3 regions of the Bacillus sp. N1(2025) genome follow, and region 2 is predicted to be linked to each of the others. Evidence: riboswitches for the same ligand, from Rfam matches in the RefSeq annotation. Region 2 holds a riboswitch; each other region holds the start of a gene.
What was found. A riboswitch is a leader RNA that binds a small molecule or an ion and turns the genes downstream of it on or off. The one in region 2 is predicted to bind S-adenosylmethionine.
Positions count from the first base shown of each region.

Region 1: another riboswitch for S-adenosylmethionine. It lies ahead of ACNFN4_RS05860 (5-methyltetrahydropteroyltriglutamate--homocysteine S-methyltransferase); the one in region 2 lies ahead of ACNFN4_RS11090 (methionine biosynthesis PLP-dependent protein).
Region 3: another riboswitch for S-adenosylmethionine. It lies ahead of metK (methionine adenosyltransferase); the one in region 2 lies ahead of ACNFN4_RS11090 (methionine biosynthesis PLP-dependent protein).

Region 1 is NZ_JBLTJB010000002.1:200,334-206,981, forward strand. Features, by position in the region: gene ACNFN4_RS05855 (methyltransferase domain-containing protein) at 1-834, shown strand, start outside; gene ACNFN4_RS05860 (5-methyltetrahydropteroyltriglutamate--homocysteine S-methyltransferase) at 869-2,005, opposite strand; SAM riboswitch class I at 2,083-2,169, opposite strand; gene ACNFN4_RS05865 (LURP-one-related/scramblase family protein) at 2,254-2,730, opposite strand; gene ACNFN4_RS05870 (hypothetical protein) at 2,834-3,001, opposite strand; gene pepT (peptidase T) at 3,578-4,810, opposite strand; gene galE (UDP-glucose 4-epimerase GalE) at 5,021-6,037, shown strand; gene ACNFN4_RS05885 (DUF4352 domain-containing protein) at 6,083-6,622, opposite strand.
Region 2 is NZ_JBLTJB010000004.1:147,308-154,066, reverse strand. Features, by position in the region: gene ACNFN4_RS11135 (ATP-dependent helicase) at 1-56, opposite strand, end outside; gene ACNFN4_RS11130 (hypothetical protein) at 177-431, shown strand; gene bla (subclass B1 metallo-beta-lactamase) at 501-1,250, shown strand; gene ACNFN4_RS11120 (ABC transporter permease) at 1,292-2,014, opposite strand; gene ACNFN4_RS11115 (ABC transporter ATP-binding protein) at 2,007-2,744, opposite strand; gene ACNFN4_RS11110 (AbrB/MazE/SpoVT family DNA-binding domain-containing protein) at 2,745-2,978, opposite strand; gene ACNFN4_RS11105 (GNAT family N-acetyltransferase) at 3,137-3,568, opposite strand; gene ACNFN4_RS11100 (YjcG family protein) at 3,573-4,088, opposite strand; gene ACNFN4_RS11095 (esterase family protein) at 4,114-4,836, opposite strand; SAM riboswitch class I at 5,011-5,136, shown strand; gene ACNFN4_RS11090 (methionine biosynthesis PLP-dependent protein) at 5,206-6,327, shown strand; gene metC (cystathionine beta-lyase) at 6,320-6,759, shown strand, end outside.
Region 3 is NZ_JBLTJB010000001.1:22,291-29,049, forward strand. Features, by position in the region: gene ACNFN4_RS00160 (ABC transporter ATP-binding protein) at 1-135, opposite strand, end outside; gene ACNFN4_RS00165 (ABC transporter substrate-binding protein) at 147-1,151, opposite strand; gene ACNFN4_RS00170 (alpha/beta hydrolase family protein) at 1,291-2,064, shown strand; gene ACNFN4_RS00175 (DUF2584 domain-containing protein) at 2,122-2,364, shown strand; gene pckA (phosphoenolpyruvate carboxykinase (ATP)) at 2,407-3,990, opposite strand; SAM riboswitch class I at 4,188-4,327, shown strand; gene metK (methionine adenosyltransferase) at 4,497-5,699, shown strand; gene asnB (asparagine synthase (glutamine-hydrolyzing)) at 5,842-6,759, shown strand, end outside.

The DNA of each region.
Region 1 (6,648 bases), on a different contig from region 2:
TCCGTGTTCAGGTGTCCGCTATGCCGATCGGCCATGGCGGTCTCACAATACAAAAGCTTGATTTGCGGACAGGGGCACACATTTGATATATCAAAACAAGGATATGTGAATTTCCTCAATAAATCGGTCAAAACCCGCTATGACAGGCAGCTGTTCGAAGCGAGACGCGAGCTTTTTGACAGCCGGGAATTTTTTGGGCCGGTTCAAAAGGAGATCGCCGCCGTCATCAGCCGTAAGCAATCTCCGCATAAACCGGCGGCGATATTGGATGCGGGGTGCGGAGAAGGCTCTCATTTAGCCGCCGTATGCAAATTGCTTCAGCACGCTTTTTCCGTGACGGGAATCGGCATTGATCTCTCGAAAGAAGGTGTGCTGCACGCCGCAAAGGCCTTCGGGAATCATATGGTTTTTGCCGTCGCTGATGTGGCGGATGCGCCGTTTGCCGACAGCTGTTTTGATGTCGTAATGTCCGTTTTATCACCTTGGAATTACAAGGAATGCAGCAGGCTTTTAAAAAAGGGCGGCACAGTCATTAAAGCGGTGCCGCGGCGTGATTATTTGAAGGAAGTAAGGGAATTCTTCTTCGGAGACAGTCCTCGGCGGAATGACACCGCCGATTCTGCGGCCGGACGATTCCAAGCGGGCTTTCAAACCTTTGAGCGCAAACGGCTGTGTTACACGAAGACCTTATCGCAGCCTGACCTCGAGCGGCTTGTGAAAATGACGCCCTTAACATGGAAATGCACTGATGACAGCATCCGGCGGTTTATCAGCCGGAAAGAGGCTGCTGTCACGATAGATATCGATATTTTAATCGGAACCGGTCCGCTGTAAAACGGAAAAGACACGCTAAACGCGTGTCTTTTTTTTATTTCCAGACTTCACCGGCAATGTTGACGACATGGCGCAGTTTCGCCCATTGCTGTTCTTCTGTGATCAGGTTTCCTTCCTCAGTGGAGGCGAATCCGCATTGCGGGCTGAGGCAAAGCTGATCCAGGCTGACATATTGTGAAGCTTCTTCAATCCGGCGTTTAATCGCGTCCTTGTCTTCAAGTTCGCCATGTTTCGACGTAATCAATCCAAGCACAAGCTGAAGATCAGAGCGTTTGACATAGCGGAGCGGTTCAAAGCCGCCGGAGCGGGAATCATCATATTCCAGGAACAATCCGTCAAGATCAAGCCCGTCAAAAATCGTTTCAGCCGCTGCATCATAGCCGCCTTCAGCCGTCCATGTGGATTGGAAGTTGCCGCGGCAGATATGCATCGTAACCTTCAGATCGTCAGGGCGGTCCTTGATGGCGTCATTAATGGAAGCGGCAAACAGCTTGCGCAGCTCATCCGGCGTTGTGCCGAAAGCTTCAATCTGACGAAGCCCCGCTTCTGATAAGAAAACGGCCCATGCGGTGTCATCGAGCTGAAGGTAGCGGCACCCGGCGTCATAGAAAGCTTGAATCGCTTTTTTATACGCCTTTGACACATCGTGCTGAAATTGTTTGTAATCATTCTGGTAGGACGCTTTTTCCAATTTTCCGCGGAAAAACAGCATATTCGGACTTGGGATGGTCATCTTCGGAACAGCATCGCCGGCAATGCTGTGCAGGAATTTATAATCTTCGAGCATCGGATGCTGAGAAAAATCAATATCTCCCGTTACTTTAATGCCGCGCGCTTTCGTCTGTACGTTGTGAAACTGAATGCCGCTTTCAGGCGTAAATGCTTCGACGCCGTCTAAGTTTTCGAGAAAATCAAAATGCCACCAGGCACGGCGGAATTCGCCGTCAGTCACGACATTGAGGCCGGTTTCTTTCTGCTTTTCCACACTGCGGATGATTTCTCTGTTTTCGATTTCGAGCAGCTGTTCTGCCGAAATCTCACCCGCCGCTCTTTGCAGGCGGGCTTGCTTCACAGCCGCCGGCCGCAGCAGGCTTCCGACCTGATCCGCGCGAAACGGCGGGTTTTTTCTTAGAAGCGTATGCAATGGTTGTTCTGTGTTTTGCTGTGACATGAACGATTCCTTCTTTCCTGATGAAATATAAAAAGCTCTTCCCTCGGATAGGGAAGAGCTTGCGTCCGCAAATCTCAACCTTATCTTCAGGATTTAGCACCATTCTGCTGAACAGCGGTTGCCGGGTATCATAGGGCCAGTCCCTCCACCTCTCTTGATAAGGAAATATGCTATTTTTCAGAATAAACTGTAATACTCTTAATCTTAGTATATTATCTTATATTGTCAATATATTTCGATAAATATTTTTATTTGTCACCCTCAAATAGAATCATATCTATCACGATGGCGATCGCGAGACAAAGAACGATATCCTCTTCCTTTTCAATCTGCAAATGATAGGAATCGCCCCAGCTCATCCATGATTTGGTGACGGTCATCCGGTTTGATTTTCCGTCTGTCACTTGAAAATTCCGGCCCCACACATCGCCGGTAAGATCCCAGCCGAGTCCGGAAATTTCAAATTTCGGTTTGAATAACGTGACTTTCTTGATGACTTGGCAGACGGGTTTGCCGCTGACGGAAATCTCGTAACGGGGAACGAGCGACATTAGTTTCTGATTGACGCTGGCGAGCGTGCGGCCGTCCAAATCAGTCAGCTTCAGTTCATCACCGAATGAAAACAGCTTTCCTTCAACATTGTAGACTTCTTTCCCGCTTTCAAGAAACACTTGAAAACGATTCTTAAACGTAAACATCCGCTCTTTGATATAAAAATGGTACATAAAAAAACTCCTTTTTTATGTTGTACGAAAAAAGGAGGCGGATGGTTTCATATCGGCCGGGTGCATAAAAAAAAGGCTGCCGATTTTGCGGCAGCTGTCGTTTTTATGATAGCGGCATCCGGCGTTTTTGACGGATCGCATTTAAATCAATGATGTTATTCGTGTCGGCAGCTGTCACCAGCGGGCTTGTCTTTGGCGTTTTCCGGCGGTTGTCCTTACTGAAAGAGAAAACAAGATACCCTGTCAAAGCAGCAAAAATAAGTAGCATCATTTTACATACCTCCCAAAAAAAGTTTTGGTATTATTATTGTACAAAAAAACAAACGAAAAGTATTCAAACAATTGTCACTTTTTTAAAAAATAACGTCATTTTCCGTAAAAATGACTATGGGTTGAAGAAAATTTGCTCTTGTTGTGGTTCTATAGATTGTATCGGCTGATGAATGATGATCGTTTATATAACTTTTTCACTATTTTTTGTAAGAGTCTAATTAACCACTTCGTTGTTTTCGTTTGCCTTGTGTTATTCAGTACCCTAAAAAACCTTATAATATGCAAAATAACTGCTTCTAACAGATGACTGCGGAATGACAGCGCTTTCTTTATTTTTTTAAAGAAAACGAGATGTTATCTTAAAAAAATCGTTTGAACATTTTCCGCAGCTTTTTAAAAGGGTTTGATTTCGTCTCCAGAACACGCGGGTCTTTTAAGGTTTTTTTCAATTCTTTCGCTACAGTCCCTCTTGCCATAGTCTTCACTCCTTCTTTCCATTTCATACCTTATATACGGAAAGAAAGAAGGAAAGGTTTCATGTGAAAGAAAAAAACCAAAGCAGGGGGCTTTGGTTTTAAGCGCGCTCTTCAAAGAGCCTGGCGATTTCAACAATGACGTTTACCGCCTTTTCCATATGATCGACGGAAATGTATTCATATTTTCCGTGGAAGTTTTGGCCGCCCGTAAAAATGTTCGGTGTCGGCAGTCCCATGTAAGAGAGCTGTGATCCGTCGGTTCCGCCCCGGATCGGTTCGATAATCGGTTCGATATCGAGGTTTTTCATGGCCTGATAGGCGACATCGACTATCTCTTTGACCGGTTCGATTTTTTCTCTCATGTTGTAATATTGATCACGCAGTTCAAGCTTGATGCTTTCCTTGCCGTATTTGGCCGCCAGCGCATCGGCGGTTTTCTGCATATATTCTTTTCGTTCTGCAAAGCGGTCTCTGTCGAAGTCTCTGATGATGTACGACAGGGCGGCTTCAGAAACGTCTCCGTTCATGGAAAGTAAATGATAGAAGCCTTCATACCCTTCCGTATATTCCGGCGCTTCTTCTTTCGGCAGCGCGTGATGAAATTCCATCGCGATTTTTGAAGCGTTGACCATTTTGTTTTTCGCCGTTCCCGGGTGGACGCTTTTTCCGTAACAAGTCAGCTTTGCGGCGGCTGCGTTAAAGCTTTCATATTGCAGTTCGCCGAGGGGGCCTCCGTCTATCGTGTAGGCGAATGCGGCGTTGAAGCGGCCGACATCGAATTTGTGAGGGCCTCTGCCGATTTCTTCATCGGGCGTGAACGCGACCCGGATCGTTCCGTGTTTGATGTCCGGATGTTTGATCAAGTACGCCATTGCCGTCATGATTTCGGCAATTCCCGCTTTGTTGTCGGCTCCGAGCAGCGTCGTGCCATCTGTTGTGATCAGCGTCTGGCCTTTATAGCGGGAGAGCTCCGGGAATTGCTCAGGCGACAGAACGACATTGAGTTTGTCATTCAAAACGATATCATGTCCGTCGTAGCTCTCAATAATCTGAGGATTCACATTTTTTCCGGTAAAATCGGTCGCGGTGTCCACGTGAGCCAGAAAACCGACAGTCGGCACGTCTTTATCCGTATTCGCCGGCAGAGTCGCCATGACGTACCCATTGTCATCGACTGTGATTTCTGTCATGCCGATCGACTTTAATTCATCTGCCAGCATGTTGGCCAATGTCAGCTGGCCGGGGGTTGAAGGGCAGTTTTCATTGTTTTCGTCAGACTGTGTATCGACTTTTACGTAAGAGGTAAAGCGTTCAATGATTTCATTTTTCATACCGTCATCTCCTTTGTCTTATCTTACCATGCGCGGGGGAGGGATTTCTATTTCACAACCCGTTTGAATCGAGGGCTCTCTGTTTTACGCGAATGAAAACAAATTATGAAGAAACGATGACTAAACGATTAAACTTTTTGGAAATGGATGTTTGAGAAAGAAAAAACCGATATAATATGGTCAATTCATTCAATAGAGGAGGCTTTCTTCATGGCGATTTTAGTGACAGGCGGAGCGGGTTATATCGGAAGCCACACATGTGTCGAGCTGTTAAACGGCGGCTATGACATCGTGGTTCTGGATAATCTGTCAAATAGTTCACCGGAAGCATTGGAGCGTGTGAAAGACATTACCGGAAAAGGGCTTGTGTTTTATGAAGCGGATCTCCTTGACCGTGATGCCGTTCACCGGGTGTTTGCTGAAAATGAGATTGAAGCCGTCATTCATTTTGCGGGATTAAAAGCGGTCGGTGAGTCTGTGGCTGTTCCGCTCCGTTATTATCATAATAATCTGACGGGGACGTTTATTTTATGTGAAGCCATGCAGGCACACGGTGTGAAAAAAATCGTCTTCAGTTCTTCAGCGACGGTTTACGGCGTTCCGGAAACAACGCCGATCACTGAGGATTTTCCATTAAGCGCGACCAATCCTTACGGGCAGACAAAGCTGATGCTGGAACAGATTTTACGCGATCTGCATAAAGCGGACTCTGAATGGAGCATTGCGCTGCTCCGCTACTTTAATCCGTTCGGCGCGCACCCGAGCGGCCGGATCGGAGAAGACCCGAACGGCATCCCGAATAATTTAATGCCGTACGTCGCCCAAGTCGCTGTCGGCAAGCTTGAGCAATTGCAGGTGTTCGGCAATGATTATCCGACAAAGGACGGCACCGGCGTGCGGGATTACATCCATGTCGTTGATCTTGCCGAGGGCCACGTCAGAGCGCTTGAGAAGGTGCTGAACACAACAGGCGCGGATGCCTATAATCTCGGCACGGGAAGAGGCTACAGCGTTCTTGAGATGGTCAAAGCGTTTGAAAAAGTATCAGGAAAAGAAGTGCCGTACCGTTTTGCCGCCCGGCGCCCGGGAGACATCGCCGCATGCTTCGCAGACCCGGCAAAAGCGAAGGCTGAATTAGGCTGGGAAGCAAAGCGCGGGCTTGAAGAAATGTGCGCCGACTCTTGGAAGTGGCAGTCCTCCAATGTGAACGGGTACCAAAAGGTGTAAAAGAAAGAGACCTTCAAATGGTGAAGGTCTCTTTTATTACGGTCATTATTTAATTTTCACTTCAACATCGTTGCTGAACTTTAATTTCCAAGTGCCTTTAGAGTATGCGTTTTTATCAACTTCAAAAGCTTTTACGTCAGTAACTTTAATGTTCGGGTTCAAGTCACTTAAAATTTTACTGTTGTCTACTTTTGTTTCTGTTGCATAGCTTGAAGAAGCATCAATATCTGAATCATAGGATGTTCCTTTAGAATCTACTAATTTCGCTCTTGGAATGGAGAAAGAGCTTAACGGCTTGTTTGAAACATTTTTAACTGTGTATTGAACAGCTACGATAACGCCGCCGTCAGACGCTTTTTTCTCGACAAATTGAGAGCCTACTGAATCTCTTTTTTCCACTTTGGTAACAGTAACTTCAGTTTTCTCAGTCTTAACAGTGTCACCGATGTTATACAGTTTTTCCTTGGATTCCGCAGCTTTTGAAGACGCGGTTTTAGATGATGAAGATCCGCCGCCGCCGCCGATGTTTACGAGAATGATAATAACCACTACCGCCAGAAGCAATGTGATAATTTTATGTCTCATAAAAAAGTTTCTCTGATCTTTACCGC
Region 2 (6,759 bases):
TCTCTAGAATATTTATGTAAATGTATCGTTCGGTTATTCATTCGGGCGCATTTCAAAAAGGGGTCCTCCCATTAAAAGGTGTTCATCCATTTGATAGACAAAGAATATCATAACAAAAGAACCGCGTTTCAAAAAGTAAGATTAAGGGAAATGAAAAGCGAAGGGGAGGGGTACATATGATTTATGCAGGACGGATTCAAAACCAGCAGTATTCTCAATACGCAAACCGGGCAGCGGGTTATAAGCCTGATTACGCCGGCATTACGAAAGCAGCCGCCCTCGCCAATGACAGGGTGTACAGAGAGGTGGAACGCCGCCAGGAAAACACCGCAGCCGCAGAAAAGAAAGTACTTGAGGAAAAACGTAAGCGCTCTCTTTCCCGTCTGCCGCAAATCATGGGAAAAGGCCGGTTGATAAATCAATACGTGTGAAAAAGCCCGGATATATCCGGCTTTTTTTTGAGTCGTATATATGAAAGATGCGGAAAGGAATGATTCAATTTGAGAAAGCTTTCATTATTAATTGCGGGGTTATTTCTATTCGGCCTCTTTACTGCCGGAATGAAACCGGCAGACGCGGCGGAGGGCTCCGCAGCAAAAGATGTCACTCTCACACAGCTGGCGCCGCATGTCTGGATGCATACAAGCACCGGTACGGCAGACGGAAGTCCCGTCCCTGCGAACGGATTGCTTCTTGAGACTTCCAAAGGAATCGTACTGATTGATACTCCGTGGAATGACAGTCTCACAGAGCAATTAATGACACAAATAAAAAAGCGGTTTCCCGGCAAAAGGATGACCGATGCCATTGTGACACACGCCCATGACGATCGTATCGGCGGGCTGAACACCCTGTACAAATACGGTGTAAAGGTGCACAGCGCGAAGCTGACCGCCGACTTCGCCCGACAGCAGGGATATGACCGGCCGCTCGGAGATTTGAAAAACGTGACAAAGCTGCAGTTTGGCGATATGAAAATTGAAACGTTTTATCCGGGAAAAGGGCATACGGAAGACAATATGACCGTCTGGCTGCCTGAGGATAAGCTCTTATTCGGCGGATGCTTAATCAAGGCTTTAGAAACAAAGGAAATCGTGCCTACTCCGGGCTTTTATCCGGATCAGTGGCCGCGCGCCGTCCGCAAAGTCATGAAAAGATATCAGGACATCAGCATTGTCGTCCCGGGCCATGGCAGTCCGGGGGATGACCGTCTGCTGCCGCATACGATAAGCCTTCTGAAAGAAACGTAATAAAGAAGACCGGCGCTCCCATTACGGAGTGCCGGCTTTTTTTATTTCTTCCTGATTTTCATAAAACTGAGGAAAGCAAGTGCAAGCGCCAAAACGGTATATCCCGCTATCGGCCAAATATGCTGATGAAAGGAAGAATAATCTCCGGATATGACTTCCTGGGCCAGCTCGATCGAGTGAATAAACGGTAAGGCATAAGCGATATGTTTGAATGTGTCACCGAGCAGGCTCACCTCCATCCAAGCCCCGCCCAGAAATTGCACGAGTGTAATATAAATCGTTCCGATACCTGAAATTTGTTTGTCCGTAAACACAGCCCCTAAACATAAACCGAAGAAAACGGACATCATCGCAATCGGCAGCAAGACAGCGATACCTGCGAGAAGATTCATCCACTCGGCGGATAAACCGGCAGCCGCTGCTGCGATAAAACAAATGACGATTTGTAAAATGGCTAACGGCAGCATCGGCATTGCATAACCGATGACATAATCGGCTGTTTTTAAAGGGGAAGCAAACAAACGGGTCAAAAGGGCGGTCTGTTTGTCTTTTGCGATCAGCAATGCAGAGAACATTGTAAGGAAAGCGAAACCGAAAACAATGAGTCCAGGTGCTAAGTGCTGAATTTTAAAGGTATCAAGCGGCGCATTTTTTTCAATCGCCGTAAACAGAAACAATAGAATAACAGGCAGTGCGATTCCAAGGATAATAGACAGGGGGTCACGAAAAATTTCTTTGCGGTTGCGAATGGCGAAATCAAGCATAAAGACCCGCCTCCCCGTCACAAATCGCTAAAAAGGCATCTTCAAATGTGGCTGAATGAGTTTGCTTTTTCAGAGCCTCCGCCGTGCCCAGTGCTTTTAAAGTCCCATTTTCTAAAATGCAAATACGATCTGCCAGGGCTTCAGCCTCTTCTAAATAGTGTGTCGTTAATATAATCGTCATGTCTCCCTTTAATGCCTCAAGATTTTTCCACAACTCGCGGCGTGAACGGACGTCCAGCCCTAATGTCGGTTCATCTAAGAAATAAATATCCGGCTTGGTGATCATTCCCATTGCGATGCTGAGGCGGCGCTGCATTCCTCCTGATAATGTTTTTGTTTTTGCTCTTTCTTTCTCTTTTAATTGAAACAATTCGAGCATCTCATCCGTTCTTTTTTTTGCTTCTTTTTTCGGAATTCCGTAGACTCCGGCTATAAACTCTAAGTTTTCCCGTACGGTTAGATGAGGAGCGATGGCTGTTTCCTGCGGGGACATATTCAATTTCGGTTTTATTTTATCCAAATCAGTCAAAATACTGTGTCCAAGCACTGATGCATCACCCTCATCCGGAGAAAGAAGTCCGCAAAGCATACTGATTAATGTCGTTTTTCCGGCTCCGTTCTCACCGAGTAAAGCGAAAAATTCCCCTTTCTCAACTGAGAACTCAAGACGGTCAACGGCGGCGGTTTCTTTATAATGTTTCGTTAATTGCTTCAGCTCAATCGCGTGCATTTACTCATCCTCGCTATCTTCATCGATTTGCTTAGCGTTTAAAATATCTTTTGCAAATTCGAAAAAGAGTTCTTGTTTTACAAGTGCGATACCTTGCTGGTCATCCCCGAGCATAAGCAGTGAGTCCCCCGGATTTATATCGAAAACATCTCTTGCTTCTTTAGGAATGACAATCTGTCCTTTTGTACCCACTTTAACAGTCCCGAATATGTGTTTTCCTTTTGGTGCCGTCATGTTTATCCCTCCGAAATATGAATTGTATTTTTTGTATGAATTGTAATACTTCGTATACTAAACATACATTAACCTTCCATAAAATGCAATAAAATTCATGAAATAGTATTATTTTCATAAAAAAAGCACTCCTGCTATAAACAGGGGTGCTTTTGATTTTATCGTTTGTGTTCCTTTATCATTTCCAGATGGGGGATGCCCGCATCGAGAAATTCTTCGCCGGATGTGACGCGGTATCCTTGTTTTTCGTAAAACGGAACCGCCTGCGTCTGCGCATGTAAGAGAAAGCTGTCGGCGTCCTTGGCTGCCGCCGCTTTTTCAAGCGCCTGCATAATGACGGCTCCGACGCCTAAAGAACGATGGCTTTTCATCACGCAGATGCGTTCTAATTTTCCATGCCCGTCTTTCATGCGCCATCTGCCGGCTCCGACCGGCTGGCCGCCGTCATATATGACTATATGTTCTGACGTGTCCTCGAATTGATCAATCTCTTCTTCTTCCGGAACGTGCTGTTCTTTAACAAAGACCTCTTTTCTGACGAAAAAAGCGTCGTTCAGCTGTTTTTCAGTTTTTGCGATGATGGATTCCAAGCAGTTATTCTCCTCCGCCTAATAAAAATGTTTCGTACACAGTCCATGAGCCGTTATCCAGCTGATAGAGCAGGTGAAAACGGTCGATGACTTCTTCGTGGGAAATGTCCTGCATTTTCAGCTGTCCGAGTACGTCGGAATGTTCATCTGACGACAGCTTCTGGCCGACCGTGACATGCGGAACGAAGCTGTATTCCGGCTCGCCGGATAATGCTCCTGAGTAGCATTTCTCACTCAGGGATTTTAATTCCTCCGTCGACTCTGCTTTCATATATATCACATTATTCACAGGAGAAAACGAGCTGTATTTTGTGATTTTCAGAACGAGCGGATGCGACTCTTTCGCCGTCTGTCTCAGCTGTGATACGACCTGCTCGATTTCCTGTTCTGTCGCTTCAAACGGATCTCTTACCGTCAGATGCGGCGGAATGAGCGCATAGCTCGGGTCGTAGCGTTTCCGGTACGAATTTGCGAGATCCTGTAATTTTTTTGATGGAAATAAAACAATACCGTATTTCATGAAAGTTCCCTCCTTAAATGAATGGTTACAGCATTTTTTTCAGCGCCGGCGTGATGAGCGGCTGCCAGTAGGTCCATTTATGATCCCCGTCGAAGGTTTCATACGTGTATTCGGACTGTTTGCTTTCCAGCAGCTGTTTGAGCTCTTCGTTCGGCGCGGTGAAATCAAGAACCTGGCCGTCCGTCGTGTGAACGCCGGTTTCTTTTTCTCCGATTTGATGATAAACGGAAATCTGTTTGAGATCCTCCGACTGCCGGACGGCATCCAGCACGTGCCCGTCAACATACGGAGACTGCATGATGACGTTTCCAAACATGTTCGGATAGTCAATCGCCGTCATGAGCGAAACGGTTCCGCCGAGGGAATCCCCGATCATGGTGCGGCCGTATCCGACTTGATAAGTCGGGTATTCTTTGTCGATAAAAGGAACGAGCTCATTGGCGATAAACCGCTTATATGAGGCGAACTTAGAGCCTTCTGGATGGTATGTGTTTCTTCGCTCCCGCACATTTTTATAAGGGACGCCGATAATGATGCAGCGGTCAATTTCCCCTTTTGACATAAGCTCTTCCGCCTGCCGCCCGATTCTCCCTAATCTGAAATAATCATGGCCGTCCTGAGCGATGACCGTATGATATTTATACAGGGGGGAGAAGGTGGCGGGCAGGTAGACCAAAACGGTCATTTCCTCTTCAAGCTCATGGGAGAAAAGTTTTTTCTCATGAATGATTCCGTTTTTTGATGCCACTTCGCATTCCTCCAGCCCGCTTCTTATCTTGATGGTTTTTTCCTATTGTACCATGAATTATTAGAAATTTCTTTCTTCAGATGCGCTTCTTGCGAGAGTTCAGATAAATAAAAAGTTGTTGAAATCCATTTTATTGTGCGTTAATATAGAACAATCAGAAAATACAAAACAATATTCTTATCACGAGAGGTGGAGGGACTGGCCCTTTGAAACCTCAGCAACCGGTTTGCTTTGCCGCGGGAAGGCAAAGTGCCAAGGTGCTAAATCCAGCAAGCGATTCACATGCTTGGAAGATAAGAGGAAGAGAAAAGCTCCTTCTTCTTATGAAGAGGGGGCTTTTTTATTTTTGAAAAAGGATGGTGCTTACTGATGACGCAGCATGTTGATACAAAATTAGCCCAAATCGGAAATAGAAGCGAAGAAGCAACGGGAACGGTCAGTCCGCCGATTTATCTGTCCACCGCTTACCGCCATAGAGGAATAGGAGAATCTACAGGTTTTGATTACGTGCGCACGAAAAATCCGACACGCCAGCTCGTCGAAGACGCCATCGCCGTGTTGGAAAACGGTGCGAGAGGATTTGCCTTCAGCTCGGGAATGGCAGCCATTCAAACCATTATGGCTTTGTTTAAAAGCGGGGATGAATTGATTGTATCCTCCGATTTATACGGAGGCACGTACCGTTTGTTTGAAAACGAATGGAGAAAATACGGCTTAAGCTTTATTTACGATGATTTCAGCGATGAAGACTGTTTACGCTCCAAAATAACGGAAAACACGAAAGCGGTATTTGTTGAAACGCCGACAAACCCGTTAATGCAGGAGGCGGACATTGAAAAAATTGCCCGGATTACGAAAGAAGCCGGCCTGCTTTTAATTGTGGATAATACGTTTTATACCCCGGTGCTCCAGCGCCCGCTTGAACTGGGAGCGGACATCGTCATTCACAGCGCCACAAAATATTTAGCCGGGCACAATGATCTCCTTGCCGGTCTGGCTGTCGTTAAGGATGAAGAGCTCGGCGAGATCATGTTTAATCACCAAAATGCGATCGGTGCCGTTCTTTCGCCGTTTGATTCGTGGCTTTTAATGAGAGGGATGAAAACACTCGCACTCAGAATGCGCCGTCATGAAGAAAACGCCCGTGAACTTGCAGAATTTTTAGAACAGGAAGAAGAAATCGCCGACGTGTTATATCCCGGAAAAGGCGGGATGCTGTCTTTCCGGCTGCAAATAGAGGAATGGGTCAATCCGTTTTTAAAGGCGCTGAAAACGATCTGTTTCGCAGAAAGTCTCGGCGGGGTGGAAAGCTTTATTACATATCCCGCGACGCAGACGCACATGGACATTCCGGAAGCTATCCGTATCGCAAACGGCGTCTGCAACCGTCTGCTGCGTTTTTCAGTGGGCATTGAACATGCAGAAGATTTGAAGCGGGATGTCAAGCAGGCATTACAGCAAGTAAAAGAGGGGGCCGTATCATATGAGTAATCACAATTGGACGCTGGAAACCCAGCTTGTGCACAATCCATTTAAAACAGACGGAGCCACCGGAGCCGTCAGCGTGCCGATCCAGCATGCTTCCACATTCCATCAGTCTTCATTTGAAGAATTCGGGACATATGACTACAGCCGCTCAGGCACACCGACAAGAGCAGCGCTTGAAGAAACGATCGCAGGTCTTGAAGGCGGAACGAGAGGTTTTGCTTTCAGCTCCGGTATGGCGGCGATTTCGACGGCATTTCTGCTCTTATCCCAAGGCGACCATGTTCTCGTCACGGAGGATGTGTACGGCGGAACATTCCGCATGGTGACTGAGGTTCTGTCCCGTTTCGGGATCGAACATACCTTTGTCGATATGACGGATATCAACGAAGTGGCGCGGAATATCCAGCCGAACACAAAGGTCATTTATATGGAAAC
Region 3 (6,759 bases), on a different contig from region 2:
TCCGCATCCGCTCGGCCCGAGAAAGGAGATGAAATCCCCTTTTTCAATCTGAAAATGTATATCTTTCACGGCGGTTGTCTTTTCTTTCAGCGAGAAATAAGTATGTGTTACATGATCCACATGTAAAAAAGACATTCATGTTCCTCCTATTGTTCTGAGGTGACTTTTTGGGCGATTTTTGTGTTGACGAGTTTGCTGTACGGAATGTGTTTCGGGAGCTCTCCGGCTTCATCCATAATAGATTGAAGCTGTTCCCATTCATCCTTTTGCAGAACTGGGTCTGCAGAGAATGACTTTTGTTTTTTATAGCGCTCTATTGATGTTTCGATAATGGCCGGATCAGTATCGGCAAATTCCTTCTGAATCGTTTTTGCGATGTCTTTGGCCGGATGGCTTTCCACCCATTGCTGGGCGCGATAGATGGCGCGGGTGAATTTTTCCGCCGTCTTTTCATTGCTTTTCAAATAACTTTCTTTTGCCATAAAGGTTGTGTATGGCACTTGGCCGGAAGCTTCTCCGAAGGATGCGACGATATGGCCGATGCCTTCTTTTTCAAATTGGGATGCCGTCGGTTCAAACAGCTGCACATAATCACCCGTTCCGGATGCGAATGCGTTGGAAATATTGGCGAAATCAATGTTTTGAACGAGGTTAATGTCTTTTTTCGGTTCTATGTGATTCTTTTTCAGGGCGTACTCACCGGCCATTTGGGGCATGCCGCCTTTTCGCTGGCCGAGAAATGTTTTTCCTTTTAAATCGCTCCATTTGAATGATTTCTCATCCTTCCGTGACACGAGAAATGTGCCGTCCGTCTGTGTCAGCTGCGCGAAGTTGATGACCGGATCTTTTGCTCCCTGCGCCTCCACGTAAATGGATGTTTCAGAACCGACCAGCGCGATGTCAGACCCGTTTGACAAAAGCGATGTCATCGTTTTGTCTCCGCCCCATGTTGTTTGAAGTGACACTTGGAGCCCTTCTTTTTTAAAGAAACCTTTTGTTTCAGCGACATACAGAGGCGTATAGAAGATGGAGTGTGTGACTTCCGCCACCTTTACCTTCGTCAGACTTTCTTCCTGTCTGCAGGCCGGAAGAATGAGCAGGAAAAAGGCGCATATGACAAAAACGCAGCCCGTTTTGAGCCATTTGTTCACGGTGTAACCTCCTTGTTTTAAGCGTTTAAATAACCTTTTCTGCTTTACATATCGTATGATGGGTATAAAAAATGTGTGAGTGCCCATATTCACGTTGGGAAAGAATAAAAAAACTGATGATATAAGGAGGCTCATTGTTTTGCTGGCAGAAAAGAAAAGGTTCCCGTCTCCGAGTCCGCATGTCCGCCTCTTTGCGGTATGCTATGAGTCAGAAGGGCTGAAGGTAAAGGGGCTCCTTGCCGAGCCTGCGGCGCCGGGAACATATGACGGTTTTTTATATTTGCGCGGCGGCATAAAAAATGTCGGCATGGTACGCCCCGGAAGAATCGTTCAATTCGCTTCCCAAGGCTTTGTCGTGTTTGCGCCTTATTACAGAGGCAACCAGGGCGGCGAGGGAAATGAAGATTTTGCGGGAGAGGACAGAGAGGACGCGTTTTCCGCTTTTCGCCTGCTTCGGGAGCATCCGAACGTCAGGGAAGGGCGGGTGCATATTTTCGGTTTTTCCCGGGGCGGAATCATGGGGATTTTGACCGCGATCGAAATGGGGCATCAAGCGGCTTCGCTCGTTTCATGGGGCGGTGTGAGCGATATGGTGCTTACTTATGAAGAGCGGAAGGATATGCGGCGGATGATGAAGCGGGTGATCGGCGGCACGCCGAAAAAGGTGCCGGATGAATACAGATGGCGTTCGCCGTTTGAAAAAGCAGACCGCATTCAGGCCCCTGTACTTCTCATCCATGGAGAGAATGATAAGAATGTTTCGATCGAACACGCCCGGATGATCGAGGACAAGCTGAAAGAGGCGGGGAAACCGGTGGAAACTTGGTATTACAGCGGTTTTACGCATTATTTTCCGCCGCAGGAAAACAGACGCATTGTCCGGCGGCTGGCGGAATGGATGAAGACACGGTAAGATGCCTGATTTATGATATGATAATAAAGAATAAGAGAATGAAAGGGGATTTTCATTTTGGGAATGCCTGTTGAATTTAATACCATGATTGTGACAAAAGGCAATGAAAAACGGATAGAGGAAAATATCTTTTTATTGGAGAAAGAGGGCTACCGCGTCTATCCTCTTGATATTCCGATGGACGTGCGCAAAACGAAAACCGGCGAGAAATCCGGCACCGGCGAGGTCCAAAAGCTCGAATGGGCGAATGGCCGGACAAGCATTACATACAGACTCACGTCGCTTCATTCGACAAACTGAAAAAACAAAAGCCGAGGGCATAAACGCCCTTGGCTTTTTTGATTACACGAGAGGTCCGCCGGCTTTGGCAATCGAGTCTGCATGGGAAAACTTTTTAAAGTTTTCTTTAAACTCATTGGCTAAAAACAGCGCTTTTTCGTTGTATGCTTGTTTATCGCTCCATGTGTTTTCAGGCTGAAGAACTTCATCCGGAACGCCCGGAACATGAACGGGACTGCGCAGGCCGAAAATGCTGTCTGCCGTCATGTCAGTCTGGTTCAGCCTGCCTTCAATAGCGGCCTTGACCATCGCTCTTGTATACGAAAGTTTCATCCGTTCTCCGACTCCGTACCCTCCGCCGGTCCAGCCTGTGTTGACCAAGAAGACTTGAACGCCGTGTTCGTCGATTTTATGCCCGAGCATTTCGGCATATACATGCGCCGGAAGCGGAAGGAACGGTGAACCGAAGCACGTCGAGAAAGTCGTTTGCGGAGATGTCACGCCGCGCTCGGTTCCCGCGAGTTTACTGGTGTACCCACTTAAGAAGTGATACATCGCCTGTTCCTTCGTCAGTTTGCTGATCGGAGGGAGCACACCGAATGCGTCCGCCGTTAAAAAGACGATTGCCTGCGGATGGCCGGCAATGCTCGGCTGCACGATATTGCCGATCATCTCAATCGGATATGCGGCTCTTGTGTTTTCCGTGTAGAAGGAATTATCGTAATCCGCTTCACCCGTTTTTTCATCAAGCACGACATTCTCAAGAACAGACCCGAAGCGGATCGCACGAAAAATCTGCGGTTCTTTTTCCTCGCTCAGATTGATACATTTAGCGTAACATCCGCCTTCAATGTTGAAAACGCCGGAATCTGACCAGCCGTGCTCGTCATCGCCGATCAGTTTGCGGTCCGCATCGGCTGAAAGCGTCGTTTTCCCTGTGCCGGAAAGACCGAAAAACAGGGCGACATCGCCTTTTTCACCGACATTGGCTGAGCAGTGCATCGGCAGTATATCCTGCTGCGGAAGCAGGAAGTTCATAATGGAGAATATTGATTTTTTCATTTCTCCGGCGTATTCGGTGCCGCCGATTAAAATGACGCGCTTTTCGAAAGAGACAATGATAAATGTTTCCGAATGCGTGCCGTCCGTCTCCGGATCTGCTTTAAAATGCGGAGCCGAGAGAATGGTGAAAGGCTGCGCTTGCGGATCTCTTTCATCCGTCTCCGGTCTGATAAACAGCTGGCGTGCGAATAAATTGTGCCACGCAAATTCATTTACGACCGTAATCGGGAGTCTGTATTTTTCATCCGCTCCTGCGAATCCTTCAAAAACAAACAGTTCATCCCGCTGTTTTAAGTAGCTGACGACTTTGGCGTACAGCTTTTCAAACGCCTCTTCAGAAATGGGCTGATTCACCGCGCCCCAATCAATTTGATTTTCTGTGCTTTGTTCACGGACGATAAATTTATCTTTAGGTGACCTGCCTGTATAAGCGCCGGTGGTGGCGCGTACGGCGCCCGTTGATGTCAGCGTTCCTTCATTTCGGCTGATCACTTTTTCGGTAAGTTTTGGAGCCGATAAATTATGATGCACATTCGGACTTGCAAGTAATGCTTGAAGATCTGCGGTTAAATCAACTAATTTCATAAAAACCTTCCTTTGCCGGTTTATTTGTATTTCGCTGAATGTGGAATTAGTATAACATATATCTGAAAATAGTCTATACTATTTGCGGTTTTTTGTTTGTGTTTTTCCATTGCTTCCCGAAATAAAGGCGCGTAATCGCTTTAATTCATATTGACACTTTCCGCCCTTTTACGATAAGATATTTCATTGAGCGGATACTCTTATCCCGAGCTGGCGGAGGGACAGGCCCGATGAAGCCCAGCAACCGGTTTCTCTGTAAAAAAGCAGGTGAAAACACTGTGGGAAACCAAGGTGCTAACCTGATGCAAGGTTTAATATTTTCCTTGAGCGATAAGAGTGAAAGGCACACAGACCAAACCCTTTCCTCGAGTGGAAAAGGTTTTTTTATTTCATAAAATATGCCAATTAACATTCTCTGATATAGTATGACATTGTATTAAGAGGGAGCGAGTTCCGTATCATATGAGAAGGTCTTGCAAAAGATCTTTTTTCAGGAGGAAAAGTGAATGAGTAAAAACCGTCGACTATTTACATCTGAATCTGTTACTGAGGGTCATCCGGACAAAATCTGTGACCAAATTTCTGACAGTATCTTAGATGAGATTTTAAAAAATGACCCGAACGCGCGCGTGGCCTGCGAAACATCTGTAACGACAGGACTTGTGCTGGTAAGCGGAGAGATTACTACATCAACATACGTTGACATTCCGAAAACAGTCCGTGAAACGATTAAAGAAATCGGCTACACACGCGCCAAATACGGATTTGATGCGGAGACTTGCGCTGTTTTAACATCAATTGATGAACAGTCTGCGGATATCGCAATGGGTGTCGATCAGGCTCTTGAAGCGCGTGAAGGCACAATGAGCGATGCTGAAATCGAAGCAATCGGAGCGGGAGACCAAGGCCTGATGTTCGGTTATGCGTGTAACGAAACGAAAGAGCTTATGCCGCTTCCGATCTCTTTGGCGCATAAATTAGCCCGCCGTTTGAGCGAAGTCCGCAAAGAAGACATTCTTCCGTATCTTCGCCCTGACGGCAAAACGCAAGTTACCGTTGAATATGATGAAAACAACAAGCCGGTCCGCATCGACGCGATCGTTATTTCAACTCAGCACCACCCGGAAATTACGCTTGAGCAGATTCAGCGCAATCTGAAAGAGCATGTCATTAATCCTGTCGTGCCTGAGGAACTGATCGATGAAGAAACAAAATACTTCATCAACCCTACGGGACGTTTCGTAATCGGCGGACCTCAAGGTGACGCGGGTCTTACCGGCCGTAAAATCATCGTTGACACATACGGCGGATATGCACGCCACGGCGGCGGCGCATTCTCCGGTAAGGATGCGACGAAGGTAGACCGTTCTGCGGCATACGCTGCGAGATACGTAGCGAAAAACATCGTGGCAGCAGGCCTTGCTGATTCTTGTGAAGTGCAGCTTGCATACGCAATCGGCGTGGCACAGCCTGTTTCTATTTCCATCAATACATTTGATACAGGAAAAGCTTCTGAAGAAAAACTGATCGAAGTCGTACGGAATAACTTCGACCTGAGACCTGCCGGCATTATTAAAATGCTTGATCTGCGCCGCCCGATCTATAAGCAGACTGCTGCTTACGGCCACTTCGGACGTCATGATGTGGATCTTCCTTGGGAGCGTACTGACAAGGCGGATGCGCTTCGCAAAGAAGCACTAGGAGAATAATTTTATAGCCGCTTACTTAAGCGGCTTTCCCTTTTTGTAGATGCTGCCATGCTTATTTTTACATAGCGTGAAACCAATGGCGTAACACAGCGTCTATAAAAAGGGGGTCCAATTAGAAAATTACACTTATGGAGGCTATACTATGTGTGGATTTGTCGGTGTTTTTAATAAGCATCCATTAACTCAAACCGCAGATCAAGAAGAGCTAATCAAACAAATGAACCAAATGATCGTTCACCGCGGTCCTGACAGCGATGGGTATTATCATGACGAGCACGTCGGATTCGGCTTCAGACGGCTCAGTATTATTGACGTAGAAAACGGCGGACAGCCTTTATCATATGAAGACGAAAAATATTGGATCATTTTTAACGGCGAAATCTATAACTACATTGAATTGAGAGAAGAGCTTGAAGCGAAAGGCTACACTTTCAATACAGATTCCGATACTGAAGTGCTCCTTGCGACATACCGTCATTATAAAGAAGAAGCCGCTTCAAAGCTTCGCGGAATGTTTGCGTTTTTAATCTGGAACAAAGCTGACCGCGTTATGTACGGCGCGAGAGACCCGTTCGGCATTAAGCCGCTGTATTACACAACCATCGGGGACAAAGTATATTTTGCATCTGAAAGAAAAAGTTTAATGGCCGCTCAAAACGGCATTGATCTTGATACAGCTTCTTTACAGCAATATATGTCTTTCCAATTCGTTCCTGAACCGAGCACGCTTGACGCTGAAGTGAAAAAAGTCGAGCCGGGCAGCCAGTTTACGATCCGCCCGGAAGGCGATATCGCGTTTAAAACATATTTTAAAGCGAACTTTAAGCCTGTTCAGTCTGATGAAGATAAATTGGTGAAAGAAGTCAGAGACGCAATCTTTGACTCTGTCAAAGTTCACATGAGAAGTGACGTTCCTGTCGGTTCGTTTCTATCCGGCGGTATCGACTCTTCTTTTATCGTCTCAGTTGCGAAAGAATTTCACCCGAGCCTTAAAACATTTTCCGTCGGTTTTGAGCAGCAGGGCTTCAGTGAGGTTGACGTAGCGAAGGAAACGGCTGCC